2 regions of the Massilia sp. DD77 genome follow, and region 1 is predicted to be linked to the other one. Evidence: riboswitches for the same ligand, from Rfam matches in the RefSeq annotation. Region 1 holds a riboswitch; the other holds the start of a gene.

What was found. A riboswitch is a leader RNA that binds a small molecule or an ion and turns the genes downstream of it on or off. The one in region 1 is predicted to bind thiamine pyrophosphate.
Region 2: another riboswitch for thiamine pyrophosphate. It lies ahead of V7778_RS02720 (TonB-dependent siderophore receptor); the one in region 1 lies ahead of thiC (phosphomethylpyrimidine synthase ThiC).

Annotation. Positions count from the first base shown of each region.
Region 1 is NZ_JBAMDH010000022.1:74,909-90,359, forward strand. Features, by position in the region: gene V7778_RS14955 (MBL fold metallo-hydrolase) at 43-1,110, shown strand; gene V7778_RS14960 (valine--tRNA ligase) at 1,176-3,986, opposite strand; TPP riboswitch at 4,067-4,173, shown strand; gene thiC (phosphomethylpyrimidine synthase ThiC) at 4,258-6,138, shown strand; gene thiS (sulfur carrier protein ThiS) at 6,142-6,345, shown strand; gene V7778_RS14975 (thiazole synthase) at 6,359-7,165, shown strand; gene V7778_RS14980 (bifunctional hydroxymethylpyrimidine kinase/phosphomethylpyrimidine kinase) at 7,162-7,905, shown strand; gene thiE (thiamine phosphate synthase) at 7,919-8,545, shown strand; gene V7778_RS14990 (ion channel) at 8,587-9,297, shown strand; gene V7778_RS14995 (GNAT family N-acetyltransferase) at 9,335-9,838, shown strand; gene V7778_RS15000 (S8 family serine peptidase) at 9,881-11,449, opposite strand; gene V7778_RS15005 (IS1595 family transposase) at 11,661-12,614, opposite strand; gene V7778_RS15010 (S8 family serine peptidase) at 12,743-14,308, opposite strand; gene V7778_RS15015 (ANTAR domain-containing response regulator) at 14,575-15,213, shown strand; gene V7778_RS15020 (S-(hydroxymethyl)glutathione dehydrogenase/class III alcohol dehydrogenase) at 15,334-15,451, shown strand, end outside.
Region 2 is NZ_JBAMDH010000004.1:2,723-18,173, forward strand. Features, by position in the region: gene V7778_RS02690 (LysR family transcriptional regulator) at 1-456, opposite strand, end outside; gene V7778_RS02695 (MFS transporter) at 559-1,764, shown strand; gene dkgB (2,5-didehydrogluconate reductase DkgB) at 1,800-2,600, shown strand; gene V7778_RS02705 (glutathione S-transferase) at 2,607-3,314, opposite strand; gene V7778_RS02710 (DUF535 family protein) at 3,637-4,557, shown strand; gene V7778_RS02715 (iron-containing alcohol dehydrogenase) at 4,630-5,787, shown strand; TPP riboswitch at 5,965-6,063, shown strand; gene V7778_RS02720 (TonB-dependent siderophore receptor) at 6,143-8,260, shown strand; gene V7778_RS02725 (ATP-binding protein) at 8,264-8,782, opposite strand; gene pnuC (nicotinamide riboside transporter PnuC) at 8,779-9,384, opposite strand; gene V7778_RS02735 (S46 family peptidase) at 9,472-11,610, opposite strand; gene V7778_RS02740 (hypothetical protein) at 11,827-12,468, shown strand; gene V7778_RS02745 (TonB-dependent receptor plug domain-containing protein) at 12,378-14,549, opposite strand; gene V7778_RS02750 (HDOD domain-containing protein) at 14,667-15,451, opposite strand, start outside.

The DNA of each region.
Region 1 (15,451 bases):
TAAACTACACTGTGTAGTGTACATTTTGCGTCAAGATCAACCATGCGCTTCCTGCTCGCCCTCCTTTTCCTCGGATTGGTATCGACCATGACCTACTGCACCCTTGCCCCGGCCGCCGTCGCCCACAGTTCACCGCAATTCCAGGACGGGAAATTCCGCAATCCCGTCCCCATGCGCAAGACCAGCTTCGGCGAGATGGCGCGCCTGTGGTGGACTTTCCTGTTCGACAAGCCAAGCGGCACCGTCCCGCTGCAGCCGGTGCCGGTGCGCGGCCTGACCCGGGATGCGCTGCTGGCGGCGCCCGACAACATCCTGTACCGCCTGGGCCATTCGACCATGCTGATCAAGCTGGGCGGCGAGTTCTACCTGACCGACCCGGTGTTTTCCGAACGCGCCTCGCCGGTGCAGTGGGCCGGGCCGGCGCGCTTCCATGCGCCACCGATCGGCATCGCCGACCTGCCGCCGATCAAGGCGGTGATCCTGTCGCACGACCACTACGACCACCTGGACCACGCCGCCATCATGGCGCTGGCCGCCAAGACCTCGGTCTTCCTGACGCCGCTGGGCGTGGGCGACCGCTTGATCGGCTGGGGCGTGGAGCGCGCCAAGGTGCGGCAGTTCGACTGGTGGCAGGACACGGAAGTGGGCGGCGTGCGCTTCGTGGCCACGCCGGCACGGCACTTCTCGGGGCGCGGCCTGGGCGACGCTAACTCCACCCTGTGGGCATCGTGGGTGATCCTGCACCAGGACCTGCGTGTGTTCTTCAGCGGCGATACCGGCTACTTCGACGGCTTCAAGGAGATCGGCGCCAAGTACGGACCCTTCGACCTGGCCCTGATGGAAACCGGCGCCTACGACAAGCAGTGGCCGGACGTGCACATGCAGCCGGAGGAAACCCTGCAGGCTTTCCTGGACGTGAAAGGGAAGTGGCTGCTGCCGGTGCACAACGGCACCTTCGACCTGGGCCTGCATCGCTGGCAGGAGCCTTTCGACCGCATCGCCGCGCTGGCGCAGCAGCAGGGCGTGGCGCTGACCACGCCCGAGATGGGGGAGCCGCTGCACCTGAAGCAGCCGCATGCGGGGCATGCGTGGTGGAAGAACCTGGAGTAGCTTCACACCCTCACCATAAAAAACGCGGCCGCACGGGCCGCGTTTTCGTTGCATCGCCTTGCGTATCAGGCGGCCGGCAGCTTGGCCAGCTGTTCTTCCATCTTGGCCAGGGTAGCCGAGAAGTTCGCCACGCGTTCCTGCTCCTGCGCGACCACGGCGGCCGGGGCGCGCGCCACGAAGCTTTCGTTCGACAGCTTGCCGTTGGCCTTGGCGATTTCGCCCTGCACGCGCGCGATCTCCTTCGACAGGCGCTCGCGCTCGGCGGCGACGTCGATCTCGACCTTGAGCATCAGCTTGGTGGTGCCGACGATCGACACGGCGGCCGGCGAATCCGGCAGCGCGTCGACGATCTGCACTTCCTGCAGCTTGCCCAGCGACTGGATGTAGGGAGCGAACACCGCCATGCGGGCGCGGTCCTCGGCGTTGCCCGGTTCCAGGAACAGGGGCACGCGCACCGACGGCGACAGCGACATCTCGCCGCGCAGGTTGCGGGTGGCGTCGGTCAGGGCCTTGAGCTGGTCCATCCAGGCTTCCGCTTCCTCGCTCACGAAGGAGGTGTCGGCCAGCGGGTAGGGCTGCATCATGATGCTGTCGCGATTTTCGCCCGCTCCCTTGCCGGCCAGCGGCGCGATGGCCTGCCACAGGGCTTCGGTCACGAAGGGAATGATCGGGTGCGCCAGGCGCAGGATCACTTCCAGCACGCGCAGCAGGGTGTGGCGGGTGGCGCGCTGCTGCGCCTCCGTACCCTGCTGGACCTGGACCTTGGCCACTTCCAGGTACCAGTCACAGTACTCGTCCCACACGAACTTGTAGATGCTGCTGGCGATGTTGTCGAAGCGGTAGTCGGCGAAGCCTTTCGCCACGTCCAGCTCGACGCGGTTCATCAAGGAGACGATCCAGCGGTCGGCCTGCGACAGGTCCGCCTCTTCAGGCTTGCCGCAGTCCTTGCCCTCGGTATTCATCATCACGAAGCGGGTGGCGTTCCACAGCTTGTTGCAGAAGTTGCGGTAGCCCTCGCAGCGGCCGAGGTCGAAGTTGATGTTGCGGCCCAGCGAAGCATAGCTGGCCATGGTGAAGCGCACGGCGTCGGTGCCGAAGGCCGGGATCCCGTCCGGGAATTCCTTGCGGGTGGCCTTGGCGATCTTCTCCGCGGCGCGCGGGTCCATCAGGCCGGTGGTGCGCTTGGCGACGAGCGTTTCGACGTCGATGCCGTCGATCAGGTCGATCGGGTCGAGGGTATTGCCCTTCGACTTGGACATCTTCTGGCCCTGCGAGTCGCGCACCAGGCCGTGCACGTACACGGTCTCGAACGGCACCTTGCCGGTGAAGTGGGTGGTCATCATGACCATGCGCGCCACCCAGAAGAAGATGATGTCGAAGCCGGTCACCAGCACCGAGGACGGCAGGAACATCGACATATCTTTGCTCTGCTCCGGCCAGCCCATGGTGGAGAAGGGCACCAGCGCCGACGAGAACCAGGTGTCGAGCACGTCGTCGTCGCGGCGCAGTTCGCCGGTGATGCCTTGCGCTTGCGCCTTGGCCTTGGCTTCTTCCTCGTCGCGCGCGACCACGATATTCCCAAGCTCGTCGTACCAGGCCGGGATGCGGTGGCCCCACCACAACTGGCGCGAAATGCACCAGTCCTGGATGTTGCCCAGCCACTGGTTATAGGTGGTGGTCCAGTTCTCGGGCACGAACTTGATCTCGCCGCTGGCGACCTTTTCCAGGGCCACGTCGGTGATCGACTTGCCCGGATTGAAGGTGCCTTCCGGCGCCGGCTTGCTCATGGCGACGAACCACTGGTCGGTCAGCATCGGCTCGATCACGACGCCGGTGCGGTCGCCGCGCGGCACCATCAGCTTGTGCGGCTTGACCTCGGCCAGGAAACCCTGGGCGTCGAGGTCGGCCACGATCTGCTTGCGCGCGGCGAAGCGGTCCAGCCCCTGGTATTGCGCCGGGCCGTTCTCGTTGATCTTGGCGTCCAGGGTGAAGATGTTGATCGGCTCGAGCTTGGCGCGCTGGCCGACCGCATAGTCGTTGAAGTCGTGGGCCGGGGTGATCTTCACGCAGCCGGTGCCGAATTCCTTGTCCACGTAGCTGTCGGCGATCACCGGGATCTGGCGGCCGGTGAGCGGCAGGGTGAGCATCTTGCCGACCAGGTGCGTATAGCGTTCGTCGGTCGGGTCGACCGCGACCGCGACGTCGCCCAGCATGGTCTCGGGACGGGTGGTGGCGACCGTCAGCTGGCCCGAGCCATCGGCCAGCGGATAGTTGATATACCACATCGAGCCGTCTTCTTCCTGCGAATCGACCTCGAGGTCGGACACGGCGGTGCCCAGCACCGGGTCCCAGTTGACCAGGCGCTTGCCGCGGTAGATCAGGCCTTGCTCGAACAGGCGCACGAAGACTTCGACCACGGTCTTGGAGCGGGTCTCGTCCATCGTGAAGTATTCGCGGGTCCAGTCGGCCGAGGCCCCCAGGCGGCGCATCTGGCCGGTGATGGTGTTGCCCGACTTTTCCTTCCACTCCCAGACCTTCTCGAGGAAGGCTTCGCGGCCGAGGTCGTGGCGCGAGATCTTCTGGGCGTCGAGCTGGCGCTCGACCACGATCTGGGTCGCGATGCCGGCGTGGTCGGTGCCCGGCACCCACGCGGTGTTATGGCCGCGCATGCGGTAATAGCGCGTCAGCCCGTCCATGACGGTCTGGTTGAACGCGTGGCCCATGTGCAGGGTACCGGTCACGTTCGGCGGCGGCAGCTGGATGCTGAACGACGGCTTGCCCTCGTCCATGCTCGCGGTGAAGTAACCGCGCTGTTCCCATTCGGCGCGCCAGTATTGTTCAATGTCCGCTGGCTCGAAAGACTTGGCTAATTCCATGATGTGGTGGCGTAAAGATTTTGCGAAAAGAACCATTATAGAGTAGAAGCCGTTATAATTCGGCCCGTCCACCGCAAGGTGGCACACGCTAGGGGTCCTGCCTGTCGCAAGTGCGACACGCGGGTGAGAAATACCCTCCGAACCTGATCTGGATAATGCCAGCGAAGGGAAGCAGTCGGAATCGCCGCAGCGCCGCACGTCCGTGCCGTGCCTGCGCATCCCGGCACACTCCTTTGCTGGCTCCTGAGAGCAAACGCAGCAAAGGAGCCACATGAACGCACCGTTAAAATTCGATTCCGCCACCGCCCAGGTGGACCAGGCGGCGATCGCTCCCCTCCCGAATTCCCGCAAGGTCTATATCGAAGGCAGCCGGCCGGATATCCGCGTGCCGATGCGCGAGATCAGCCAGTCGCCCACGCCGGCCAGCTTTGGCGGCGAACCGAATCCGCCGCTCTACGTCTACGACACTTCCGGTCCGTATACCGACCCGGGCGCCGCGATCGATATCCGCAGCGGCCTGGGCACGCCGCGCTCACCCTGGATACTGGAGCGCGGCGACACCGAGGAATTGACCGGCCCGAGCTCGCTGTACGGCCAGGCGCGCCTGGCCGACCCGGCGCTGGAGCCCCTGCGCTTCTCGCTGCAGCGCACTCCGCGCCGCGCCCGCGCGGGGAAAAACGTCACCCAGATGCACTATGCGCGTCAGGGCATCGTCACGCCCGAGATGGAATTCATCGCCCTGCGCGAGAACATGCGCCGCAAGGAATACATCGCCTCCCTGCACGCCTCCGGCCCGATGGGCAAACGGGTGGCCGACCTGCTGGGCCGCCAGCATCCCGGCCAGTCCTTCGGCGCCAGCATCCCCGACGAGATCACGCCGGAATTCGTGCGCAGCGAAGTGGCGCGCGGCCGCGCCGTCATCCCCGCCAACATCAACCACCCGGAAGTCGAGCCCATGATCATCGGCCGCAATTTCCTGGTGAAGGTCAATGCCAACATCGGCAATTCGGCCGTGACCTCCTCGATCGGCGAGGAAGTCGAAAAGATGACCTGGGCCATCCGCTGGGGCGCCGACACGGTGATGGACCTCTCCACCGGCAAGCATATCCACGAAACGCGCGAGTGGATCATCCGTAACAGCCCGGTCCCGATCGGCACCGTGCCGATCTACCAGGCGCTGGAAAAGGTCAACGGCAAGGCCGAGGACCTGACGTGGGAAATCTTCCGCGACACCCTGATCGAGCAGGCGGAGCAGGGCGTCGACTACTTCACCATCCACGCCGGCGTGCTGCTGCGCTATGTGCCGATGACGGCCAACCGCCTGACCGGCATCGTCTCGCGCGGCGGCTCGATCATGGCCAAGTGGTGCCTGGCCCACCACAAGGAATCCTTCCTGTACACGCACTTCGAGGACATATGCGAGATCATGAAGGCCTACGACGTGTCCTTCAGCCTGGGCGACGGCCTGCGTCCCGGATCGATCTACGACGCCAACGACGAAGCCCAGCTCTCCGAGCTCAAGACCCTGGGCGAGCTGACCCAGATCGCCTGGAAGCACGACGTCCAGACCATCATCGAGGGCCCGGGCCACGTGCCGCTGCATCTCATCAAGGAGAACATGGACCTGCAGCTGGAGCAGTGCCACGAGGCGCCGTTCTACACCCTGGGCCCGCTGACCACCGACATCGCGCCAGGCTACGACCACATCACCTCGGGCATCGGCGCCGCCAACATCGGCTGGTACGGCACCGCCATGCTGTGCTACGTGACACCCAAGGAGCACCTCGGCCTGCCCGACAAGAACGACGTCAAGGACGGCATCATCACCTACAAGATCGCCGCCCACGCGGCCGACCTGGCCAAGGGCCACCCGGGCGCCCAGCTGCGCGACAACGCGCTGTCCAAGGCGCGCTTCGAATTCCGCTGGGAAGACCAGTTCAACCTGGGCCTGGACCCCGACAAGGCGCGCGAATTCCACGACGAGACCCTGCCCAAGGATTCGGCCAAGGTGGCGCACTTCTGTTCGATGTGCGGCCCGCACTTCTGCTCGATGAAGATCACCCAGGAAGTGCGCGAGTATGCGGCCAGGGGCATGGAAGAGAAGGCGATCGAATTCGTGCGCAACGGCGCCCAGCTCTACCGCGAGGTATGAGCCATGCTGGAGATTATCGTGAACGGCAAACCCTGGAGCATGCCTGAAGCGCAGTCGCTGCAGGAGCTGGTGGCCGAGCTCGGGCTGGCCGGGCAGGGCATCGCCGTGGCGGTCAACCGCGAAGTGGTGCCGCGCCCGCAGTGGCCGCAGCGCCGCCTGGCGGCCCGGGACAAAGTGGATATCGTGCGCGCCATCGGTGGCGGCTGAGAGGAGACAAACAATGAATGCTATGACCGACATGAAGAACGACGACGTACTCACCATCGCGGGCCGCAGCTACAGCTCGCGCCTGCTGGTGGGCAGCGGCAAGTACCGCGACCTGGACCAGACCCGCGAGGCCACACTGGCCGCCGGGGCCGAGATCATCACGGTGGCGATCCGCCGCGTGAACATCGGCCAGGATCCGAACGCGCCCAGCCTGCTGGACGTGCTGCCGCCGTCCGAATTCACCATCCTGCCGAATACGGCCGGCTGCTACACCGCCAAGGACGCGGTCTACACGCTGCAGATGGCGCGCGAGCTCCTGGATGGCCACAAGCTGGTCAAGCTGGAAGTGCTGGGCGACGAGAAAACCCTGTTTCCGCATATGCCGGAAACCCTGAAGGCGGCCGAAACCCTGGTCAAGGATGGCTTCGACGTCATGGTCTACTGCAGCGACGACCCGATCCAGGCGCGCATCCTGCAGGAGATCGGCTGCGTGGCCGTGATGCCGCTGGCTTCGCTGATCGGCTCGGGCATGGGCATCCTGAACCCGTGGAACCTGCGCCTGGTGATCGAGCAGGCCACCGTGCCGGTGCTGGTCGACGCCGGCGTGGGCACGGCCTCGGACGCGGCCATCGCCATGGAGCTGGGCTGCGACGGCGTCCTGATGAACACCGCGATCGCCGCCGCACGCGATCCGGTGCGCATGGCGCGCGCCATGAAGCACGCGGTGCAGGCCGGCCGCGAGGCTTTCCTGGCGGGCCGGATGCCGAAGCGCTTCGCCGCGTCGCCCTCGTCGCCGGTTGAAGGGAAGATTACCCCGTGAGCGCCAACGTACTGGTGTTCGCCGGGCTCGATCCCAGCGGCGGGGCCGGCCTGGCCGCCGACATCCTGGCTATCGCCGCCCAGGGCGTGCACGCGCTGCCGGTGGCCACCACCCTGACGGTCCAGGACAACAACCGCGTGATCGACGCCGAGCCGGTGGCCAGCAGCATGGTGCTGCGCCAGGCCGAGCCCCTGCTCAAGGCCTGCTGGATCGACGCGGTCAAGATCGGCATTCCCGGCAGCGCGGCCAACGCCGAGGCGATCGCGGTCGTCGTGAGGCGCCTGCGCGAACGCCATCCCGGCCTGCCGGTGGTGCTCGATCCGGTGCTGGCCAGCGGCCATGGCCAGGCGCTGGGCAAGGGGGATCCGGCCGCCGCCTTGCGCGAACTGCTGGCGCTGGCCACGATCGTGGTGCCCAACCTGCCCGAGGCGGCAGCCCTGGGCGAGCTGCCCTGCGAGCACGTCTTGATTACCGGCGGCCATACGGACGGCAACCTGGTGGTCAACCGCTGGCTGCGCGGCGGCGCCGACATCCGCACCTGGGGCTGGCCGCGCCTGCCCCATGAATACCATGGCAGCGGCTGCACCCTGGCCGCCGCCCTCGCGGCGCGCCTGGCCCTGGGCGAGGAGATGGAGTCCGCCCTGGCGCGGGCCCAGGCCTATACCTACCGCACCCTGGACCAGGCCTTCGCCATCGCGCCGGGCCAGCGCATCCCGCGCCGCATGCTCCCCGCCACCTGAAAGGATTTGATTCATGCGAGGTTTGTACCTGGTCACCCCCAACTGGGATGACACCGAGCGGCTGCTGGCCGCCACCGATGCCGCGCTGACCGCCGCCCGTACTGCGCTGGTGCAGTACCGCCACAAGGACGCGGCTCCGGCGCTGCGCCTCGAGCAGGCGCAGGCGCTGCTGGCCCTGTGCCGCCGGCGCGGCCGCCAGCTGGTCGTCAACGACCACATCGACCTGTGCCGCGACATCGACGCCGACGGTGTGCACGTGGGGCACACCGACCTGGCGGTGGCGCAGGCGCGCGCGCTGCTGGGCCGGGACAAGATCGTCGGCGCCTCCTGCTACGGAGAGCTCGACCTGGCGCTGGCGGCCCAGAAAGCGGGCGCCAGCTACGTCGCCTTCGGCGGCTTCTATCCGTCCCCGGTGAAGAAGTACAGCTTCGTCACGCCGCCCGGACTGCTCGACCGCGCACGCGAGCGCATCGGCGTGCCGATCGTCGTCATCGGCGGCATGACGCCCGCCAACGCGGCGCCGCTGGTGGCGCGTGGGGCGGACATGGTGGCGGCGATCACCAGCGTCTACGGCAACGGCGATCCGGCCGCTGCCGGCGAGGCCGCACGCGCATTCGGGACACTGTTCGGGCCGCAGTGAACCTACAATAGGCGCATCCAGACTTCCGCTTGCTCCACGCCATGCGAAACACGCGCCTGTTCATCCATACCCGCGGGCACCCGTCCGCGATCCTGCTGCTGGTCCAGCTCACCGGGATGCTGCTGTATCCCTTTATCGAGCGCACGCCGGAAAGCCACGTGACCTTCAACGCCTTCGGCATCGTGGTGCTGGCCTTTACCATCCGCATGGTGCGGCGCACGCCCGGCGAAACCCGGGTCAGCGTGGCGCTGGCGGTGCCGATCATCATCCTGCTGGTGCTGCAGTCGCTGTTCGACCTGCCCGTGCTGCTGCCCTGGTCCTCGGGGCTGGAGGCCCTGTTCTATTTCTATGCGGCGCTCAGCCTGGTCGCCTACATGATGGAAGACCAGCGCGCCACCACCGACGAGCTGTTCGCGGCGGCCGCCACCTTCACCTTGCTGGCCTGGGGCTTTACCCATCTGTACATCCTGGTGCAGGAGCTGCAGCCCGGCACCTTCGCCGCGGCCGTCAATGCCGCCGCGCCCCGCACTTGGAGCGAGCTGAATTACCTCAGCTTCGCCCTGCTGTCGAGCACCGGCATCGGCGACGTGATTCCTCTCACACCGCACGCGCGGGCCCTGGCCAGCGTCGAGATGCTGGTCGGACTGATGTACCTGGCGGCCGTCGTGGCGCGACTGATCGGCTTCACGACCCAGGGCCGGATCGCGCGCCGCCGCGAGCGCAGGGGAGGTGATTCCTGGGAACAGGATTGACGGATAGAATGGGCTTTTCCATTCTTCCAGGTCTTTTATGGACATGCACTCCAGATCGCTCGTCATCCGCCGCTTCCAGGCCCATGAATGGCCGGCCTACCGCGCCATCCGACTGCGCTCGCTGGGCGAGGCGCCCGAGGCTTTCTGCAGCACGCTGGCGACAGAGGAAGCCTATCCGCTGGAAACCTGGTCGGAGCGCATGGTGCGTTCCGCCACGGCGGGCATCGACTGTCCGTTGGTGGCAGAGATGGACAGCCAGCCCGTTGGGCTGGTGTGGGCCAAGGCCGACGGGGACGATCCCGCGGTCGTGAACCTGTTCCAGATGTGGGTGGCGCCCGAAGCGCGTGGACGGCGCGTAGGCATGGCCCTGCTGGACGAGGCGATTGGCTGGGCCAGGTCGCGCGGCGCGCGCGCGGTGCGGCTGAGCGTGCGGCATGGGAATGCGGGCGCTTTCGCCCTGTACGAAAAAGCCGGGTTTCGCGAAACCGGCGAGCCCGACCCGGCGGAGCGGAAGATGTCGCTGGATCTGCTTGCGAAATGAAAAAGGACGCCGGGGCGTCCTTTTTTCATGGCGCAAGCGCGATTACTTGCCGCAGCCCAGCTGCATCAGGCGGTCATGGGCAGCCTTCGCCTGCACCAGGCCATAACCGAACTTGGTATCGCGTCCGGCCGCTCCCAGGTCCAGCGCGCTGTTGTTCAGCGTCGTACGGATCTGCGCCGCGGTACAGCTGGTGTTGTAGCTCCACACCAGCGCCGCCACGGCCGACACGTGCGGGGTCGCCATCGAGGTGCCGTCGTAGTAGGCGTAGTTGGTCGCCTTCACGGTCACGGTCGCGCTCTGGCCCAGCTTGGCCTTCATCGCCGCGCCGTCGGTGTCCGACGCGGTCACCGACGGGATGTTCGTGACGGTGGTGCCGAGGGTGCCGCCGAAGGCGCCTGCGACGTTGTTATACACGATCGCGCCCACGCCGCCACTGGTCTGGCAGTTCTGCACCTTGACCGCGAAGTCGATCGAGCCGCGCTGGATCAGGCAGACCTTGCCCGCCATCGCGTTGTTCACCTTGTCGCCGATGCCGAAGTCGGCCAGGGCGCCGCTCGCGCTCTTGACCGGCGAGCCTTCCATGGCGCCGGCGGCATAGGCCACGCCGCCCACGCTGATCGCGCCTTCGATGCCGCCGCCCATCGGCACGGTCGACAGCACGCCGACGCCCGGACCGGCCAGTTCGACCTTGTTGTTGTATTGCGAGAAGTCGGCCCAGGCCTTGTTCTCGTCCACCGCGCCGACCATCACCACGCTGCCATAGCCGGCCGGATAGGACACCACGCGGTTGCCGTCGTTGCCGGCCGCGGCGACATTCAGCACGCCCTTGGCGTACAGGGCGTCGAAGGCCTTCTGCTCGGTGGTGCTCTTGCGGCCGCCACCCAGCGACATGCTGATCACGTTGGCGCCGGCGGCGCCGCACTTGTTGGCGGCCGAGGCCAGGGTGGAGGAGTAGGCCCAGCCTTCGGCGTCGAAGACCTTGACGATGTGCAGCTTGAGGCGCTTGTTCGGGGCGACGCCGACCACGCCGGTGCCGCTGTTGTTGATCGCGGCGATGGTGCCCGCCACGTGGGTGCCGTGGTGGTTCTCATCGGTGCTCCATGCGCCGGTGCCGTTCGGGTCATTGTCGCCGGTGACGCTGTTGGCCGACAGGTCCTCGTGCTTGATGTCGTAGCCCGAATCGATGATGCAGACCTTGCGGAGGCCGGCGTTGGTGTCGGGCAGCAGGTCGGCCTGCACTTGCTTGATGCCGTAAGGGACCAGCTGGCCGGACGCATACGGCGTGCCGGTCGAGGGGCTGGTCAGGGCGAAGGGACGGCGCACCACGTCCTCTTCGATGTACTCGACGTTCGGATTGTTCTCCAGGCCCTTCAGGGCCACGGCCGGCACTTCGATGGCCATGGCGTTCATGCCGAAGATTTCATGCTTGACGGCGCCCTTGGCGACGCTGACGGCGGACTTCATCTTTGCGGCTGCGCCCGGTTTAAAGGCCACGATGACGCGGGTGGTATCGGGCGCCGCGGCCTGGGCGTGGCCGACTACGCCGGCGCCGACCAGGGCGGTAAGGCAGATGCTCAGTGCTTTCGATGCGCGAGTGTCTTTGCGTGCCATGAATCTTCTCCGTATGAATGCTTATGGTTGTCCGCAGCCCATCGCCACGGGGATGTTGTCTCCAGTCACATGTATGCACATGTGATCGGTCCAGTGTATTTCGAAAACTTCATGCAAAGCAAACAGGTCATCAATTGTGTGAACGAAATCAGACTCAGCAGGAATGATTCATTTCTCCAGAGAATGAAGGGCAAAAAAGGCGGTGTGCCTATTACGTGTTGAAGACGCCGATCGCACAGCGCAGCAATCGCTCTGGCGTGGCGATGCGCGCCCCGTCCAGCGCCCATTGCCAGCCCAGGTAATTCGGCAGGTAGCGGGAGGCAACGCCATGAAAGCGCGCCAGCCATTGCCGGAAGCGCCGGTGGTAAGCATTCACGTTTTGGACGTGGACGGCGCCACGGACGCGCTCGTTGGCGCGCAGGTTGACGAACTGATGGGAAATGTCCGCTTCGCGCGCAAAGCAGCGGTACGCGGGATGCCCATCGGTGACCAGCAGGACATCGGGATCGAGCACGGGCAACAGGTGCTGGTGCAATTGATCCTTGGTGAGGGCGCCGCGTCCGGTGATGAAGTCGTGGGTGCCGCCGGTGCGGTCACGCGCGACCAGGACGCACACGTGCTCGCGGGAGATGCCGCGGGTTGAAGCCACGCCGCCCCGGCGCCGCGCCGGCCGGTCGAGCTTGCGCGAGCCCTTCTGCGACTCCAACAGGAAGAGTTCGTCGGCCTCGGCAATGCCTGCCAGCCGCTCCGGGCGGTCGTGTTTGACGAGCGCGAGAAAGCGGTGGCGCCAGCGGAAGCTGGTGTTGCGGTGCACCTCGAGCGCCTTGGCGCTTGCCCTTACGCTCTTGGCGTCGAGCATGTTGCCGAGGTAGTCGAGCCACTTGGCGCGGTGGCGTAGCCGCGACAAGGGCGTGCCGCTCAGGGCCGTGAAGGTCCTGCCGCAAGCGCGGCAACGGTAACGCTGCAGTCCCCGGCTGCGGCCGTGCCGATAGGAACGCCGCGCCTGACATGAAGGACAGCAAGGATCCGGCGCCGCGCATGCAATCGCCTCGCACACCTGGTCCAACCCGACCGCCGGCCGCAAGGCATCCATCAGTTGGAGACGCTGGCGCCTGGTCAGTAGGGAAAGCTGCCGCAGCCACCTGCCAAAGCGTTTCGTTTCCATCGCTGCTCCGCTGGTCTGTGAGATCGGGTTGGACTCCGACAAAGCTCGACAGTTCAAATTCCACACACAGCGGTGACAGCGCCCAAAAAAAAGGACGCCGAAGCGTCCTTTTTCAGAGCAGGCAAGGATTAGTTGCCGCAGCCCAGCGACTGGATACGGTCACGTGCGGCTTTCGCCTGCACCAGGCCGAAGCCGTACTTGGTGTCGCGGCCGGCGGTGCCCAGGTCTTGTGCGCTCTTGGTCAGCGAAGCGCGCATCTGTGCAGCGGTACAGGTCGGGAAGTAGCTCCACACCAGGGCGGCGACAGCGGACACGTGCGGGGTCGCCATCGAGGTGCCGTCGTAGTAGGCGTAGCTGGTGGCCTTCACGCCCACGGTTGCGCTCTGGCCGAGCTGGCCCTTCATTGCCGCACCATCGGTGTCGGTCGCGGTGACCGACGGGATGTTGGTGACGGTGGTGCCCAGGGTGCCGCCGAAGGCGCCTGCGACGTTGTTGTACACGATCGCGCCCACGCCGCCGCTCTTCTCGCAGTTGCTGACCTTGACGGCGAAGTCCACGCTGCCGCGCTGGATCAGGCAGACCTTGCCAGAGACGGCGCTGTTGACGGCGTCGCCGATGCCGAAGTCGGCCAGTGCGGCGGTCGCGGTCTTGACCGGCGAACCGTCCATCGAACCCGCGGTGTAGTTGACGCCGCCCACGCTCAAGACGCCTTCGGTGCCGCCGCCCATCGGGACGGTCGACAGCACGCCGACGCCAGGACCTGCCAGCTCGACCTTGCTGTTGTACTGCGAGAACGTGGCCCACTGCTTGTTCTCGTCGACCGCGCCGACCATCACGACGCTGCTGTAGCCGGCCGGGTAGGAGACCACGGTGTTCCCGTCGTTGCCGGCGGCGGCGATGTTCAGCACGCCCTTCGAATACAGCGCATCGAATGCACGCTGTTCGGTCTTGCTCGAGCGGCCACCACCCAGCGACATCGAGATCACGTTCGCGCCGGCTGCGCCGCACTTGTTCGCGGCCGATGCCAGGGTCGAGGAGTAAGCCCAGCCGTCGGCGCCGAACACCTTGACGATGTGCAGCTTCAGCAGCTTGTTCGAGTTGACGCCAACCACGCCCACGCCGCTGTTGTTGACGGCGGCGATGGTGCCGGCCACATGGGTGCCGTGGTGGTTTTCGTCGGTGTACCACCAGCCGGTGCCGGCGTCGTATTCGCCGGTGACGCTGTTGGCGGAGAGGTCTTCATGGTTGCGGTCGTAGCCCGAGTCGATGATGCAGACCTTGCGGTTGGCAGTGTTGGCATCCGACAGCAGGTCGGCCTGCACTTGCTTGATGCCGTACGGTACGAGCTGGCCGGACGCATACGGGGTGCCGGTCGATGGGCTGGTCAGCGCGAAAGGACGGCGCACCACGTCCTCTTCGATGTATTCGACGTTCGGGTTGTTTTCCAGGCCTTTCAGCGCCACGGCCGGCACTTCGATGGCCATGGCGTTGGTGCCGAAGATTTCGTGCTTGACGGAACCCTTGGCGGCGGCGACGGCCGACTTCATCTTGGCGGCCGCGCCCGGTTTGAAGGCGACGATGACGCGGGTGGTATCAGGAGCTGCTGCTTGAGCGTTGCCGAACACGCCGGCGGCGACCAGGGCGCTCAGGCAGATGCTCAGGGACTTCGATGCGCGAGTGTTTTTGCTTACCATGAATCTTCTCCGTTTTAATACTACTTATAAAAATATGGCCGCAGCTCGTGGCTGCGGCTCTGTTGTCTCCACGTATGTATGCACCAGTGGTAAATCCAGTGTATTTCGAAAAGTTCTACTCAAGCAATCAAGATTTCAATCGTGCGTGTATGAAATGTGACACAGATAGAACACACTATTGATTTAACGCAAGTTTTATGCTGCGTGCTATTCTTTTTGCCAATGGCCCTAGCCCATCCGGGCCGGTCTTGACCACAGGAGGAAGCATGGAATCCCCGGCTGCTGCGCGCCGCCTGGTGCTGGTCGTCGACGATGACGCACTGTTGCGCGAATACCTGGGCGAGGTACTGCGCCACGCCGGCCATGACACGATCGAGGCCGGCACCTCGGCACAGGCGCTGCGCGCGATCGAGGAGCGCGGCCGCGACGTGGCCCTGGCCATGCTCGACATCGCCATGCCCGGCATGTCCGGCCTGGACCTGGCACGCCTGCTGCGCGAAGAAACCGATATCCCCTTCATGTTCCTGTCCGCCAACGACGACGCCGCCTCGGCGCGCGCGGCGGCCGAGGCGGGCGCGGTCGGCTATGTCGTCAAGCCGGTCGATGCGCCGCGCTTGCTGGCCGCCCTCGAGGCGGCGCTGGCGCGCGGCGACGACATCCGCCGCCTGCGGCGCAGCGAAAGCAGCCTGAGCTCGGCGCTTGCGGCCGGACGCGAAACCAGCATCGCCGTCGGCGTGCTGATGGCGCGCTTCCATATCGACCGCCAGCTTGCCTTCGACGTACTGCGCGACCAGGCGCGTTCGCAGCGGCGCAAGCTGGGCGAGGTTGCCGAGCAGATCCTGGCGGCCGAGGAAACCATGAATGCGCTGCACGGCGTCATCGCGGAACGGCTGCGCGCGAAGTAAATACGGCGTTCCCGGCGGGCGTGCGCAATCCACGCTCGTGTCCAAGGCTTGTTATCATGTCCAACTTTATGGTTCGACAAGTCGCGCCATGTATCCACGCTTGAGTCACGGGAAGGGAACATGAAAACCAAGGCAGCCATTGCATGGAAGGCGGGTCATCCGCTCACGATCGAAGACGTCGAACTCGACGGCCCGCGGGCGGGCGAGGTGCTGGTCGAAGTCAAGGCCACGGGCATCT
Region 2 (15,451 bases), on a different contig from region 1:
GGTCGAATCGGGCAGCGCGCCGATGCGGATCGCCAGGTCGGCCCGTTCCTCGATCAGGTCGACATAAGTCTCGCCGCTGACCAGCTCCAGCTGCACCAGCGGATAGGCATCCAGGAAGGCCGGGACGAGGGGCGCCAGCAAGTGGTCGAGCGCGGGCGTGGCGGCGTTCACGCGCACCAGGCCCGCGGGCTGGGACCGGCGCGCGGCCGCTTCCGCCTCGGTATGCGCCAGGTCCGCCAGCAGGCTGCGCGCGCGGCCCAGCAGCCAGGTGCCTTCCTCGGTCAGTTGCAGGCGGCGGGTGGTGCGCCGCATCAGGGCCATGCCCAGCTTCTCCTCCAGGCGCGAGATGGTGCGCGAGACGCCCGAAGGTGTCTGCCCCAGACGTTCCGCCGCGGCCGAGAAAGAGCCAGCATCTATGACAGCGGAGAATACAATCAAGGCATCTACATCGATCATTCGTGACTCCAGATCAAAAGTATATTGTACGTCCGCCCATTTTTCCTTGCTCGCCAGCACGGCACACTGCAGGCCTCGTCAATGCACCACAAGGAAAACACCATGCCTCTCGCACTCTGGGCGCTCACGTTGAGCGCCTTCGCCATCGGCACGACGGAATTCGTCATCGTCGGCCTGATTCCCACCATCGCCGCCAGCCTGGGCGTCTCGGTCCCGTCGGCGGGCCTCCTGGTCAGCCTGTACGCCCTGGGCGTGGCCGTCGGCGCGCCGGTGCTGACCGCCCTCACCGGCCGCGTGCCGCGCAAGCAGCTGCTGCTCGGCCTGATGGCCTTATTCACGCTCGGCAACCTGGTCGCCTGGATGGCGCCGAACTACGGCGCCCTGATGGCGGCCCGCGTGCTCACCGGCCTGGCCCACGGCGTGTTCTTCTCGATCGGCTCGACCATCGCGACCAGCCTGGTACCGAAGGAAAAGGCCGCCAGCGCCATCGCCCTGATGTTCACCGGCCTGACCGTGGCCCTGGTGACCGGCGTGCCGCTCGGGACCTTCATCGGCCAGCACTTCGGCTGGCAGGCCACCTTCCTGGCCGTGTCCCTGCTCGGCGTGATCGCGATGATCGGCAGCGCCATCCTGGTGCCCGCCAACATCGCCGGCAGCCCGCCATCGAGCCTGCTGACCCAGCTCGCCGTGCTCAAGAAGCCGCGCCTGCTGCTGGTCTACGCCATGACCACGCTCGGCTACGGCGGCTCCTTCATCGCCTTTACCTACCTGGCGCCGATCCTGCAGGAAGTCGCGGGCTTCGCGGCCGGCACCGTCAGCCTGGTGATGCTGGTCTACGGCGTCTCGGTCGCGGCCGGGAATATCTGGGGCGGCAAGCTGGCCGACCGCAAGGGGCCGGTCGGCGCCCTGCAGATCGTGTTCGCCCTGCTGGCCCTGGTCCTGCTGGTGCTGAGCTTTACCGCGCCGAGCAAGCCGCTGGTGCTGCTCACCGTGCTGGCCTGGGGCGCGGTCGCCTTCGGCAACGTGCCCGGCCTGCAGGTCTACGTGGTGCAGCGTGCCGAACGCGACGCCCCGCAGGCGGTGGACGTGGCATCGGGCCTGAACATCGCCGCCTTCAATGTCGGCATCGCGCTGGGCGCCTGGGGCGGCGGCCTGATCGTGGCGAAGCTGGGCCTGATGGCCACGCCCTGGATCGGCGCCCTGGTCGTGGTCGGCGCTCTGCTGCTCACCACCCTCGCCGGCTGGCTGGACCGCCGCGACGGCGTGCCCGCCAGGCTCGAAGCCGGCCGCGGCGTCGTTACCCATTGATTACGTCAGAAAAACCACGTCAGAAAGGATTCACCATGCACATGCCGCAACTCGGCCTCGGCACCTTCCGCCTCCAGGGCCAACAAGCCATCGATTCCGTGCGCAACGGCCTGGAACTGGGCTACCGCCACATCGACACCGCCCAGATCTACGGCAACGAGGCCGAGGTCGGCCAGGCCCTCGCCGAATCGGGCGTCGCCCGCGACGAGGTCTTCGTCACCACCAAGATCTGGACCGAGCACCTGGCCGCCGGCAAGCTCGGCGCCAGCCTGAAGGAAAGCCTGCGCAAGCTGCGCCTCGAGCGGGTCGACCTGACCCTGGTTCACTGGCCCTCGCCCGGCGCCGCGGCGCCGGTCGCGGAAACGATGGGGGCCTTGCTGGCCGCGCGCGAAGCCGGCCTGACCGGCGCGATCGGCATCTCGAACTTCCCGGTCGCGCTGATGCGCGAGGCGATCGCCGCCGCCGGCGCCGCCAACATCGCCACCAACCAGGTCGAGTTCCATCCGTACCTGCAGAACCGCGCGCTCGCGGCCTTCGCTCGGGAAGCCGGCATCCACCTGACGGCCTACATGCCGCTCGCCTACGGCAAGGTGATGGACGACCCGGTGATCGCAGCCATCGCGGCGCGCAACAAGGCGACGCCGGCCCAGGTGAGCCTGGCCTGGCTGCTGGCCAAGGGCCATGCGGTGATCCCGTCCTCGACCAGGCGCGCGCACCTGGCGAGCAACCTGGAGGCGTCCGCGCTGGCCCTGGCGCCGGAAGACCTGGCGGCCCTCGACGCCCTCGACCGCGGCGAGCGCCTGGTCAGCCCGGACTTCGGGCCGCAGTGGGATTGAGCAAGCCTACTGGTCCAGCTCGGGGTAGTGGCGGAAGACGCCGTTCTGGTTGAAGGGAATGCGCCGCTTCGATGCCAGGTAGGCCGCGATGTTGGGCCGCGCCGCCACCCGGTCGCGCAAGGCGGTGAGGGCCGGGTACTCGCGCTCCATGCGCCGCGTGGCCTTGGGGAAGGCGTAGCGCAGGCCCTCGATGACCTGGAACAGCGACAGGTCCACGTAGCTCAGCTTGTCGCCGACCAGGAAGTCGCGCGGTTCGGGGTTGGTCAGGATGCGCGCGAAGTAGCCGAGGAATTTGGGGATGCGCGTCTCGACGAAGTCGGCGGCGCGCCGCAGCGCTTCCGGCTTCTGGTCCTCGTAGTAGAGCGAGGTGGCGATCGGATGGTGGGTGTCGTGGACTTCCGACACCAGGTCGCCGATGGTCAGCTGCAGCTGGTGGGCCCACAGGCGGCCGGGGTCGGTGCGCGGGGCCAGGCCGTGCTGTTCGCCCAGGTACATCAGGATGTTGGCGACTTGCCCCACCGTCATCTCGCCGGCCTTCAGGAAAGGCGGCGCGAAGGACGGGTATTCCCCGGTGTCGAGGGCGGCGGTGAGCAGGTCCATGCCCCCTTCGCGCCGCGCCACGTCGACATAGTCGGCGCCGGCCTCCTCGAGCGCCAGCCTGACGAATTCCCCGCGCCCCTGGATGCCGGGCCAATAATAGAGTTCATACACCATCGCCACCTCCGGTCTGCATCGGTCCGCGCATTATCGGTGATGATTTAGAAGCCTGTCGCCGCACAAACATGGTAGTCTTGTAGTGCCTGCCTGGCAAAAACAAAAAGTCAACATGCGAGAGAGAGACCAGACCATGAACACGTCCCGTTTCGTTGGTTCCCCACCACTCTATTCGTTTCATCCGGGCACGAGTTAGCGTTTCAGCGGATAATTGCAAAGCGGAATTAACATTCCGCCGAGCACGTCCACGTCGTGTGGACGCGTGATAAAGACTGGCCGTCCTGTTGTGGCGGCCGACACTTTACGCCGACTGGAGCGTCCGATGAACATCGCTCACCTTCCGAATCCCGTGCACGGCATTGCCCGCCGCCTGCGCATGCTGCGCTATTGGCGCGAACACCAGGCGCTGAGCCGCCTGGACCTGATCCGCCGTTTCGCCGAAGCCTCGCCCAACGGCGATCCCTTCGACCACCTGGGCGACCGCGACTTCCTGATGCGCGGCCTGAGCGCGCGCGAACGCGTGCAATGCGTGCTGTCGCACTACCGCTTCGAGGACGCCCGCTTCAACAGCGCGTATAAGGACGCCGTGTACGGCGGCGGCGGCCTCAACCTCTGGCAGCACGAAGGCGAGGAACACCACTTCGTCCTGCGCCTCGAGATGGCGCCGCGCCACGACGCCGAGGGCGACCTGACCATTTCGCTGGTGGCCGACGGCCAGTACCTGCACCGCCTGTCCTATACCTGGGTCGACGGCGCCATGGTCGGGGTGGACATGCCGACCGTGCCCTTCCTGAGCCGCAACCAGGGCCGCTGGGCCGATTCCGGCGCCGCCTTCGAGGCCTTCGACAAGGTCTTCCCCAATAATTCGCCGAGCTTCTTCTGCTTTGCCGCGATGCAGGGCGTGGCCCAGGCGCTGGGCATGGACCGCGTGGTGGCGATCCGCTGCACCGCCCACATCGCCTACGATCCGCAGGACACCCGCCACTTCGAGAACGCCTACGACGGCTTCTGGCGCATCCTGGGCGGCACCGAGAAGGACGAGCGCAGCTTCCTGATCCGCCTGCCCTTCTACCTCAAGCCGCTGGAAGACATGCCGTCCAAGCACCGCAAGCGCGCGGCGCAGCGGCGCGAGCACTGGCGCGCCATCGGCGACTCCACCCGCAGCACCCTGCTGCGCCACATGGTGCAGCACCAGGCGGCCAGCGCCGGCCAGGCCACGGCGACGGCCACTGCCGAGGCATAAAGGCGGCGCCGGCGCGATTCGGCGATAATCCCCTCTTTGTCTGATTTGCTTGATTACAAAGAGGGGTTCGCCTTGCATAACTTCGATTTCCACAATCCGGTCCGGGTGCTGTTCGGCCAGGGCCAGATCGCCACCTTGTCCACCCTGGTGCCGGAAGGCGCCCGCGTCCTGATGCTCTACGGCGGCGGGAGCATTCGCGCCAACGGCGTCTACGACGAGGTCAAGACCGCGCTGGCCGGGCACACTGTGCTCGAATTCGGCGGCATCGAACCGAATCCCACCTACGAAACCCTGATGCGGGCCATCGAACTGGTGCGCGCCGAGCGCGTCGACTTCCTGCTCGCCGTGGGCGGCGGCTCGGTCATCGACGGCACCAAGTTCATCGCCGCGGGCGCCCTGCTCGACGGCGACCCGTGGAGCATCTTCGAACAGCGTGCGGCCAACATCCACGCGGCCCTGCCTTTCGGCGCCGTGCTGACCTTGCCGGCCACCGGCTCGGAAATGAATTCGGCGGCGGTGGTCACCCGCAAGGCCACCCTGGAAAAGCGCGCCTTCGCCTCGCGCCACGTGTTCCCGCGCTTCGCGGTGCTGGACCCCACCAAGACCTACAGCCTGCCGGCGCGCCAGGTCGGCAACGGCGTGGTCGACGCCTTCGTGCACGTGATGGAGCAGTACCTGACCACGCCGGTCGACGCCAAGGTGCAGGACCGCTTCGCCGAGGGCCTGCTGCTGACCCTGGTCGAGGACGGCCCCAAGGCCCTGAGCGAGCCGGAGAACTATGACGTGCGGGCCAACCTGATGTGGACCGCGACCCTGGCACTGAACGGCCTGATCGGCGTCGGCGTGCCGCAGGACTGGGCCACCCACATGATCGGCCACGAGTTGACCGCGCTGTATGGCCTGGACCACGCGCAGACCCTGGCCGTGGTGCTGCCGGCCATGCTGCGCGTGCGGCGCGAGGCCAAGCGCGCCAAGCTGTTGCAGTACGCGGCGCGCGTGTGGAATCTCACGGATGGTGACGAAGACGCGCGCATCGATGCGGCGATCGAACGCACCGAGGCCTTCTTCGAGAGCGTGGGTGTGCCGACCAGGCTGTCGGGCTATGGGCTGGGCAAGGAGAACGTCGAACCGGTGCTGGCGGCGCTGGAGGCGCACCGTCTCACCAAGCTGGGCGAGGATCGCGGCGTCACGCTCGAGGTCAGCCGCAAGGTGCTCGAGCTGGCCGTATAAGCGCAGGGTTGGCCGGGGCGCGCAGCCGGCGCCGCCGCCGCGGGGATACGCTCGCCTCGCCCGCCGCGTCCGGTCCGGCGCCCGTCGAACGCATCGGCGGCGGAGCCGCCAACCCTACCGTCTGGACTGACGCGCATTGCCACTTCCACCACGTCCCGCACGGACGTGCTACACTCGCGCCTTCGCTAGGGGTCCTGGAACCAACGTTCCGGGTGAGACATACCCTTCGTACCTGATCTGGATAATGCCAGCGAAGGAAAGCGCAACGCAGTTCCCTCCTTGTTTGCCCTTCCCCCACGTTGGCTCCGGCTTTTAAAAAGCAGCGCGCCCCGTGGCGCGCGAAGACGAGCACACCATGAATTTCACGCTGAAACACACCGCCCTTGCCTGCGCCATCCTGCAGGCCTTCTCCGCAACCGCGCAGGACCAGGTCCAGTCGGTCGTCGTCACCGGCAGCAAATGGGTCGCCACCGACCGCGCCGTCATCGGCGGCTTCTCCGACACACCCCTGCTGGACACCCCTGCCTCGATCACCGCGATGACCCTGGGCCAGCTCCAGGACCTGTCGGTGCGCAACGCCACCGAGGCCGTACGCTTCGACGCCTCGGTCGGCGACGCCTACAACGCGGTCGGCTACGCCGAGCAGTTCTCCATCCGCGGCTTCGCCCTCGACAACGCCACCAGCTACCGCAAGGACATGGTCGCCATTCCGGGCGACACCCAGATCCCGCTCGAGAACAAGCAAAGCTTCGAGATCCTGCGCGGCCTGTCCGGCCTGCAGGCGGGTGTGGCCGCGCCGGGCGGCATGGTCAACTTCGTCACCAAGCGCCCGACCGCGGCGCCCCTGCGCTCCGTCACCGTCGAGGCGCGCGAGCGCGGCACCCTGTACGGCGCCATCGACCTGGGCGGACGTTTCGAAGACCGCCGCTTCGGCTTTCGGCTGAACGCCGCCGCCGAGGACCTGAAATCGTACGTGCGCGGCGCCGACGGCGAGCGCCAGTTCGTCTCCGCCGCCTTCGACTGGCAAATCTCGCCGGATGCCCTGCTGCAGCTCGACGTCGACCACCAGCACAAGTCGCAGGTCACCGCGCCCGGCTACCAGCTGATCCGCAACGAAGTCCTGCCGGCGAACGTGTCGGCCAAGACCCTGCTCAACGCCCAGCCCTGGACCCGCCCGGTCGACACCGACAGCAGCAACCTGGGCCTGCGTTTCGAGTACCGCTTCAGCCCGGACTGGAACGCCACCGTCACCGCCAACAAGCACTGGTTCAAGCGCGACGACTACACCGCCTTCCCCTACGGCTGCAGCAACGAGGCCGAGGGCTTCTATCCGGGCTACTGCTCGAACGGCGACTACGACGTCTACGATTACCAGAGCGTCGGCGAGCGCAAGACCCCGTTCGGCATCCAGGCCCTGGTGCAGGGCCGCTTCGCCACCGGCAGCCTGCGCCACGCCCTCAACCTGGGCGCGGGCTATGCGGAGCGCCACGACAGCTTCGGCGCCTATGTCTACGACTACGCCGGCTACAGCAACATCTACCAGAACCTGGTCGTCGATCCCGCGCCGGGCAACCCGCGCACCGGCCCCGTGATGGAGCGCCGCGCCAACCAGGAAAGCTCGCTGTTCGTGCAGGACGTGGTGAGCTTGTCGCCGATGCTCACGCTGCATGCCGGCGCGCGCTACGTCAAGCTCAAGCGCGACGAGCTGGCCGAGCTCGAGCTGCCCTGGGTGCATGCCGAGGATTCCTTCGTGCTGCCGAGCGTGGCCCTGGTCTACAAGCCCTCGCTCGACTGGTCGGTGTACGGCTCGCTGGTCCACGGCCTGCAATACGGCGGCATCGCGCCCATGGAAACCGCGAACCAGAACGCGGCCCTGCCCCCAAGCCGCTCGAAGCAGGCGGAGTTCGGCGTGAAAGGCATCGTCAACCAGCAGATGATGGTGAGCGCGGCCCTGTTCGAGGTCAAGCAGGGCCTGGAATACATCGACGGCGCCAACGCCTTCGTACGCGCCGGCGAGCAGCGCCACCGCGGCATCGAGCTGACGGCCCAGGGCAAGGCGACCCAGAACCTGAGCTACAGCGTATCGGCCTCATGGCTCGACGCCGAGCAGAACGGCACCGGCGACCCGGCGGTGGAAGGCAAGCGCGTCACCAACGTGCCCGAGTTCCGCTCGGCCGCCTGGGTGGAATACGCGCTGCCGCAGCTGCCGGGCCTGAAGCTGGACGCGCTGTGGCAGTACTCGGGCAACAAGGCTTTCGACCCGAGCAACCGGGTGACGGTGCCGGGCTATCACGTGGCGGGTTTCGGCGGCTCGTATGCGCTGCGCCTGGGCGGCGTGCACACCACGATCCGCGCCCGCGTCGACAACGCCTTCGACAAGTTCTACTGGCGCGACGTGACGCAGGCGCTGGGCGGCTACCTGCTGCCCGGCGCGCCGCGGACCTTCCGCGTGTCGGCCCAGTTTGATTTCTAAACGCTAGGCGGGACCCAGCAGCCCCTCCACCTGCCGCAGCCGCTGCGGCAGGCTCCCCTCCAGCAGGATGTAAGGGATGGCCCTTGCGTCCAGCGTCTCCAGCAGCATCCGGTGCACCATCTGGCGCACCGCTTCCGATTCGCGCTGCAGCCCGTCCGGTTCCCACGGACTGTCGGGCGCCGTCACGAACGTGCGGTCGTAGTCGTGGCACGCTTCCAGTTGCGCCAGCCCCGCATCCACCCTGCCCCAATACACGCGGCTGTAGAGCGCCGTCATCAGGGGCGTGGTGTCGCAGAACAGGAAGCGGTTCGCGCGCTCCAGCGCGGCCTGCTCGCGTTCGCGCTGGGTGCGGGCAATGCCGAACTGGTCGTGCTCGTAGGGCACGCGGCCCTGGGTGTCGACGAACTCGCGCAGGTATTCCGGTACCCACACGGTGCCGTAATGGGCAGCCAGGGCTTCCGACAGGGTCGACTTGCCGGACGATTCGGCGCCAAGGATCGCGATGCGTTGAACGGGCGTCATGCATCCCTCCGCGCGATATTGCCCCAGGCGCGCAGGCCGGTCCAGGCCAGCAGCACGAACACGGCGTACAGGAAGGCGGTCAGCATCAGGCCCTTGTAGACGTACAGGCCGACGTAGAGGATGTCGACCACGATCCAGACATGCCAGTTCTCGACCTTCTTGCGGCCCAGCAGGAGCTGGCCGACCAGGCTGCCGGCGGTCAGGAAGCCGTCCGCATGCGGTACGTCGGTATCGGTGTAGCGGTCGAGGAAGGTCGACAGCAGCAGGAAGCCGACCAGCCACGCGGCCAGCGACCATCCCCAGCCCTTGCGGTCCAGGCGCGTGACCACCAGCGGCGCCTTATCCGCACCATCGCCGGCGCCATGCAGCCACTGGTACCAGCCCCACAGCGAGGCCCCGATGAACACGAACTGCAATCCCATGTCGCCGTACAGGCGCGCCTCGTAGAACACCACCGCATAGGTGGCGGACGAGGCGATCGAGAACAGCCAGGCCCAGTGCTTCTGGCGGATGTTGAGCACGACGGTCGTGACCGCGAGCAGGAAGGAGATCAGTTCCAGCGGCGTGGTGGCCAACGGGCCCAGTTGGAGCAAGTCGTTCATGCGGCGACAGTGTATAGGCAGCGGAGTCGGGAAGCAAAAAGGCCGCGGCGAGGTGGTCGCCGCGGCCCGGTCAAACTGGTCGCCCGCTTACTTCTTCGGGTACTTGACCGTCATTTCCTTGAGCAGGTTGTCGGCACGGTCGACTTCCTTCATCACCCACAGCATGTAGCGGATGTCGACGTGGATCGCGCGCGTGATGGCGCTGTCGAAGTACCAGTCCTTGGTGATCGATTCATAGGTCGAATCGAAGTTCAGGCCCACCAGTTCGCCGCGCTTGTTCATGACCGCCGAACCGGAGTTGCCGCCGGTGGTGTCGGCGCTCGACAGGAAGTTGACCGGCACGGTCTTCAGCACCGGGTCCTTGAACACGCCGTAGCGCTTGGCCTTGATCGCCTCGCCCAGCGCGCTCGGGACGATGAAGGGTTCCTTGTTGCTCGCCTTCTCGGTGATGCCTTCGACGGTCGTGAACGGGCCCTTGAGCAGGCCGTCGCGCGGCGCATAGGGCGCCACGGTGCCGTAGGTCACGCGCAGGGTCGAGTTCGCGTCCGGATACACCGGTTTACCCTGCGACTTCTTCCAGGCGATGACGGCGGTCATGTACTGGGGAATCACGCGTTCCAGGTTGCCGTCGATCTCGTTGCGCTTGTCCTCCAGCGCCATGCCGGTATCGTGCAGGCGCACGGCCAGCTGGATGAAGGGGTCGCCCGACTTGCGGAAGGCTTCCGGGTCCTTGCCGATCCAGGCCAGGCGCTTGGCGGTGTCCGACAGCTCGCTCGCTTTATACATGGCATTGAGTGCGGCGGGCGCCGGCAGCAGCGCGTCCAGTCCTTGCGGGCGGACCTTGGCGTCGATACGCGCATAGCGCTGCAGCGCGGCGCCGTAGCGGGCCTCGTCGACTTGCGGCACGAAGGACTGCTCGAGGCGGGTCAGGCGCGCCTTGATGAAGGACAGGTCGCGTTCCTGGTAGCCGCTTTCGCGCTGGGCGTCCGGCTTCTGGCGCTCCAGCGCCAGGCGGTACAGGGTGCGCGCGCTCTTCAGCAGGTCGCTGTGGGTCGCTTTCAGCCACGCCGCTTCCTGGCGCGATTGCGCCATCTCGGCGGCGATCACGCCATCCAGTTCGGCCAGCAGCTTCTTCGCGCCGTTGCCATGCTGCTTGTGCCAGGCGCGGAATTCGGCGTCCTGCACGTCCTTGATGGCGGCGATGTCCTTGCGCGCGAAGCCGTCGAGCAGGCCCTGGGTCTTCTTGAGGACGTTGTTCAGGCTCTTGTCGACGCTGGCGTAGCGCACGTTCCAGGCCGGGTTGCCCATGGTGGCGGCGGCGATCACGGACAGGTCGGCGGTGATGGTGGCCACCTTGGCCGGGAAGTCGACATCGCGCGCGAAGCGGATTTCCGACGGCAGCTTGTAGCGGCTGGTGCGGCCCGGATAGCCGGCCAGCAGGATCGGATCGCCGGCCTTCAGGCCCTCGGCGGAGACCACCAGGAAGTCCTTCGACTTGTAGGGCACGTTATCGGGCGACGGGTCGGCCGGGCGGCCGTCCTTGCCCACGTAGGCGCGCAGGAAGGCGTAGTCGCCGGTCTGGCGCGGCCACTCGTAGTTGTCGATGTCGCCGCCGAAGTTGCCGATGCGGTCGGACGGCGCATACACCAGGCGCACGTCGCGGATCATCAGCTGCTTGATGCGGTAGTACTCGAGGCCGCGGTGGAAGGCCGGCACCGAGCAGCGCACCGACTTGTCGGTCTCGCATTCGGCGATCAGCGCCTTGACGCGCGACTCGACCAGCTCGTGGCGCTCGCGGCCGGACATGGTCGGCGACAGGCCCTTGAGCACGCGGTCGGTCACGTTCTCGACCTTCTCGGTCACGTACACCAGCGTGTTCGGGCCGCCCGGCAGCTCCTCGGCGCGGGTCTTGGCCAGGAAGCCGTTCACGATATGGTTCTTCTCAGGGGTCGAGTTGCGCTGGATGGCGCCATAGGCGCAGTGGTGGTTGGTGACCACCAGGCCGTCGGGCGAGACGAAGGACGCCGAGCAGCCGCCCAGCGACACGATGGCGCTCATCGGATGCTTGGTCAGGTCGGCCAGCTTCTCGGCCGGCATGGTGATGCCGATGCGCTTGAGTTCGGATTTCAGCTGCGGCAGCTGGTGCGGCTGCCACTGGCCTTCGTCGGCGATGGCGATACTCGCTGCGCCCATCAAGACAACGGGCAGGACGATGGATTTGAACAAGACGTTCCCCTGGATGAAAAAAACAAAGCGCGAGTATAGCCTTGTTGAGTTGGGGTGAGGTGGTTTTCAGGCGTATTGACGGGGCCTTACTGTCGTGGTCCGTTTCCAACGCCCGCGCGCGCACGCCTGCGCGCGGATGGCTGGCGCAGGCGGATTTTGCTAGTCTGGACCAGCCGCTTGCGCACTGTTCCGTTCGACGTCCCGATGGAGGAAACCATGTGGAAACGCGTCCTGTCGTCCCTGTTCGCCGCAGCCGCCTGCCTTGCCCCGCCGCTCCAGGCGCAAGATTGGCGGAACTTCAGCTATACCGGCTTCCTGGTCCAGGAAACGGGGCGATTCGATCCCGTCATGCGGCTCGACGGCGCCTTCCGGGGGAGCGATGCGGACCGGGACGGCATGCTCGAACTCGCCGAGCTCGATGGCTTCTTCTGGAACGGCTACGACTATTTCAGCCGTCCCGAAGGCGGCTGCTATGGCGCCCGCTGCGAACTCAAGCGGTTCAATTACGCGCTCGGCAGCGGCGAACTCTTCATGGATGTCGAATGGGGCTACTCCGACGAGGCCACGATTGCTTCTTCGAAGACGATCACGGGCCTGAGCCATGTCGAACGCGGCGAGACCGGTTTCCGGCCGCCCTTCTTCAGCTATGAAGACACCTGGTTGTGGACGGAGCAGACCAGCTTCGCCATCGTGCCGCCGCCGGTGAGCGAACCGCCGTTCGCCGCGATGCTGGCCGCCGGATTGCTGCTCGCGGCGGCCGGCGCGCGTCAGAAGCGCGTCTCGAGCGTCACCCGCGCCATCGTCGTGCCCGGGAAGACCATCGTGCGGCGCAGCGAGCCGCCGTCGGCCGCGAGGTAGCGCGCGTCGGACACGAAATCCTGGCCGAGCAGGTTCGACAGCGCCACCCGCAGCTGGTACTGCGGATTGAACTTCCACAGCGTGTAGACGTCGAGGTCGCGCCGCACGCTCTGGTAGCCCAGCTGGTTGAGGTTGATGCGCACCGGACCGCCGCTCTTGAAGGCGAAGCTGGATCCGGCGGTCAGCTTGCCCCCAAACGTCTTGACGTCGACCCCCAGGGTGCCGGACAGCGGCGTCTGCTGGTCGAGCCGGTTGTCCGGCCCGGGCACGGCGTCCACCCGCGACCAGTTGCGCGCAATGCTGGCGCGCAGGTCGAGGTCCGGCACGTCCTTCATCACCGCCGACAAGGGGAACTTGGCTTCCAGTTCCAGGCTGCGCGTGCGCGCGCTGCCGTCGTTGACGGGGGTCTGGATCCAGCGTCCATTCTCCAGGATCAGGCCCTGGCGCGTGAAATCGCGGATGCGGCGCACCGAGAAGCTGGCGCTCAGCAGCGCCTTCTCGGCCCAGTAGTGCTCGTAGGAGGCATCGATGCCCGTCGCCAGTTCGGGCTGGAGATCCGGATTGCCGCGGAAGTCGGGTTCGGTCTGGCTGTTGTTCGGCGTGGTGAAGCGGCGCGGAATCAGGCTGCTGGCGCCGGGCGCCTTGTAGGTGCGGGTCAGGGCCAGGCGCAACTGGTCGCGGCTGTCCGGCAGCTTGTACAGGGTCTGGGCCAACGGACTCCAGACGCTGTTGCGGCGGCTGACGGTGGAGAAGGTACTGCCTTCGCTGGTGGTGTCCAGCCCTTCCCAGCGCAGGCCGGCGTACATCGACCAGCGCGGCGCCAGGTTCCATTCGTCCTGGGCGAACAGCGCCAGGCGCTTGACGCGCGCTTCATAGGCTTCGTCAGGGTCGACGACGCGGCCGGTCAGCGGGAAGACCTCGTGTTCGATGCGCGCATCGTCGCGCAGGCTATAGCCGCCGTCCCAGCCCATCGCCAGCGCATGACCGGTGCGCCAGGGCATGGACAGTTTGCCGGTGCTGGACAGTCCGCGCTCTCGGGTCGCGCTCCACACCGTGGAATCGCGCGCCCGCAGCCCTAGGCTGTCGTCCTGCTCGCGGTACAGGCCTTTGCTGCGCAGGCCGTTCAGGCCCAGCTTGAGGTCCAGCCTGGCGCCGTCGCCCAGCTTGCGCACCCAGTTCAGGTCGGTGCGCGCGATGGTATTGCGGCCGGTCGAGCGCATGTCGCGCGCGTCGTACAGCGGCCGCGGACCGAACAGGGTGTCGGTGACGACATGGCCGTGGTACCTGTTGCGGTTGTGATTGACCAGCGACTGCCAGGTGAGCGTATCGCCCTCCTCCAGGTTCCAGTTGATGCGCGGCGTCAGGTTCAGACCATATGGGCTGCCCTCGTCGCGCTGGAGGGCGCGGCGCTGCATCGTCACTGCGCCATGTGGCGCGGTCGCGGATTCCTCCGCGGGTGCGGGGCGGTCGAAGTGGAAGCGCCAGGCGCTGGCGTTGAGCGAATACGATATCTTGCCGGCGCGGTCGGACAACTGCAGGCTGGCGTTCGGGTTGCTGGCGTCGCTGCTCTTGCCCACGCCGAGCTTCAGTTCGCGCTGCGCCTTCTGGATCGCTTTCTTGAGCACGATGTTGATGGTGCCGGCGATCGACTGGGTCGAGAACTCGGCGCTCGCCGCGCGCAGGATCTCGATGCGTTCGATGGCGTCGGGCGAGAGCTCGTCGATGGCGAAGCCGGCCGGCGCCCGCTCGCCGTTGATCAGGATCTGCGTGTAGCCGCTGCCCAGGCCGCGCATGCGCACCTCGCCGCCCCCGCGGCCGGCCGCGCCGCTGACCGTGATGCCGGGCAGGCGCTTGAACACGTCCAGCACCGACGTATCGCCATAGCGCCGGATTTCCTCGCTGCCGACGACGATCTTGCTGGCGGTGTCGTCGCGGCGCGGGTCGTAGGCCGAGGCGTCGGCCTTGACCTCGACGGTCTGGATTGTCGGATCCTGGGCCGGCGCGGGCGCCGCATCAAGACTGGTTTGCGCGTGGGCGGAATGGGCGGCGAACAAGAGTGCGGCGGCGGTCGGGCGAAGCATGGATGGTGCGGAACAATGCAAAAACGGTCAGGGATGCGTATTCTGCCCCAAGCGCATAGCGCGCGCGCTCCCTACCGCAAAATATTCACCCCGCATCGGCGCGGCGGCCGATATCGGTCAGTCATCCAGGTCGCCCAGCTTGCCCAGGCAGCGGCGCTGGAAGTTGTCGAGCCCCGAGGTGACGAAGGGATCGTCGGCCGGGATCACTTCGGCGTCGATCAGGAGACGCAGCTTGGCCACCCGGTCGCCGTGCGCGAGCGCCTCGGCCAGCGGCGTGCTTGGGCGGCCGGCGTGGACGATGGCTTCGGCCACCTGCGGCGGGAAGTCCCAGTGCGCCGCGATCACGGCCGACAGCTGGCGGCTGATGTTCAGCAGGCGCAGGCCGAACTCGCTGGAGCCCGGCATCCGGCCGCCCTCGCAGTGACGGCCGGCCATGCGGAAGGCGACGATCAGGCCGACGTTCTGCATCAGGCCCGCCAGGTAGGCTTCGAACACGCTGGCGGACATGCCCGGCGCCAGCATGCTGGCGGCGAAGGCGCATTTCTCGGACTGGTCCCAGACGATCGGCAAGGCGTGGCGCGCGAAGCCGTCCACTTCCATCCTGACCAGCGGACGCAGGCCGATGCGCGCCAGCAGCATGCGCACGCCGTTCAGGCCCAGCATCATGACGGCCGCTTCGAGGGTCTTGATCGGCGTGAGCGGACGGTAGTAGGCGCTATTCGACTCGCGGATCACTTCCGCCACCAGCACAGGGTCCTGCGCCAGCTCGCGCGACAGCTCGGTGGCGGACAGGTTCTCGTCCATCAGGCTGCGCATCAGCTTCGGGATCAGCTCCGGCACGCGCGGCACCAGCTCGGCGGCGCTGTCCGGATCGTGGACCAGCATGCGCACCCCGTCCAGGA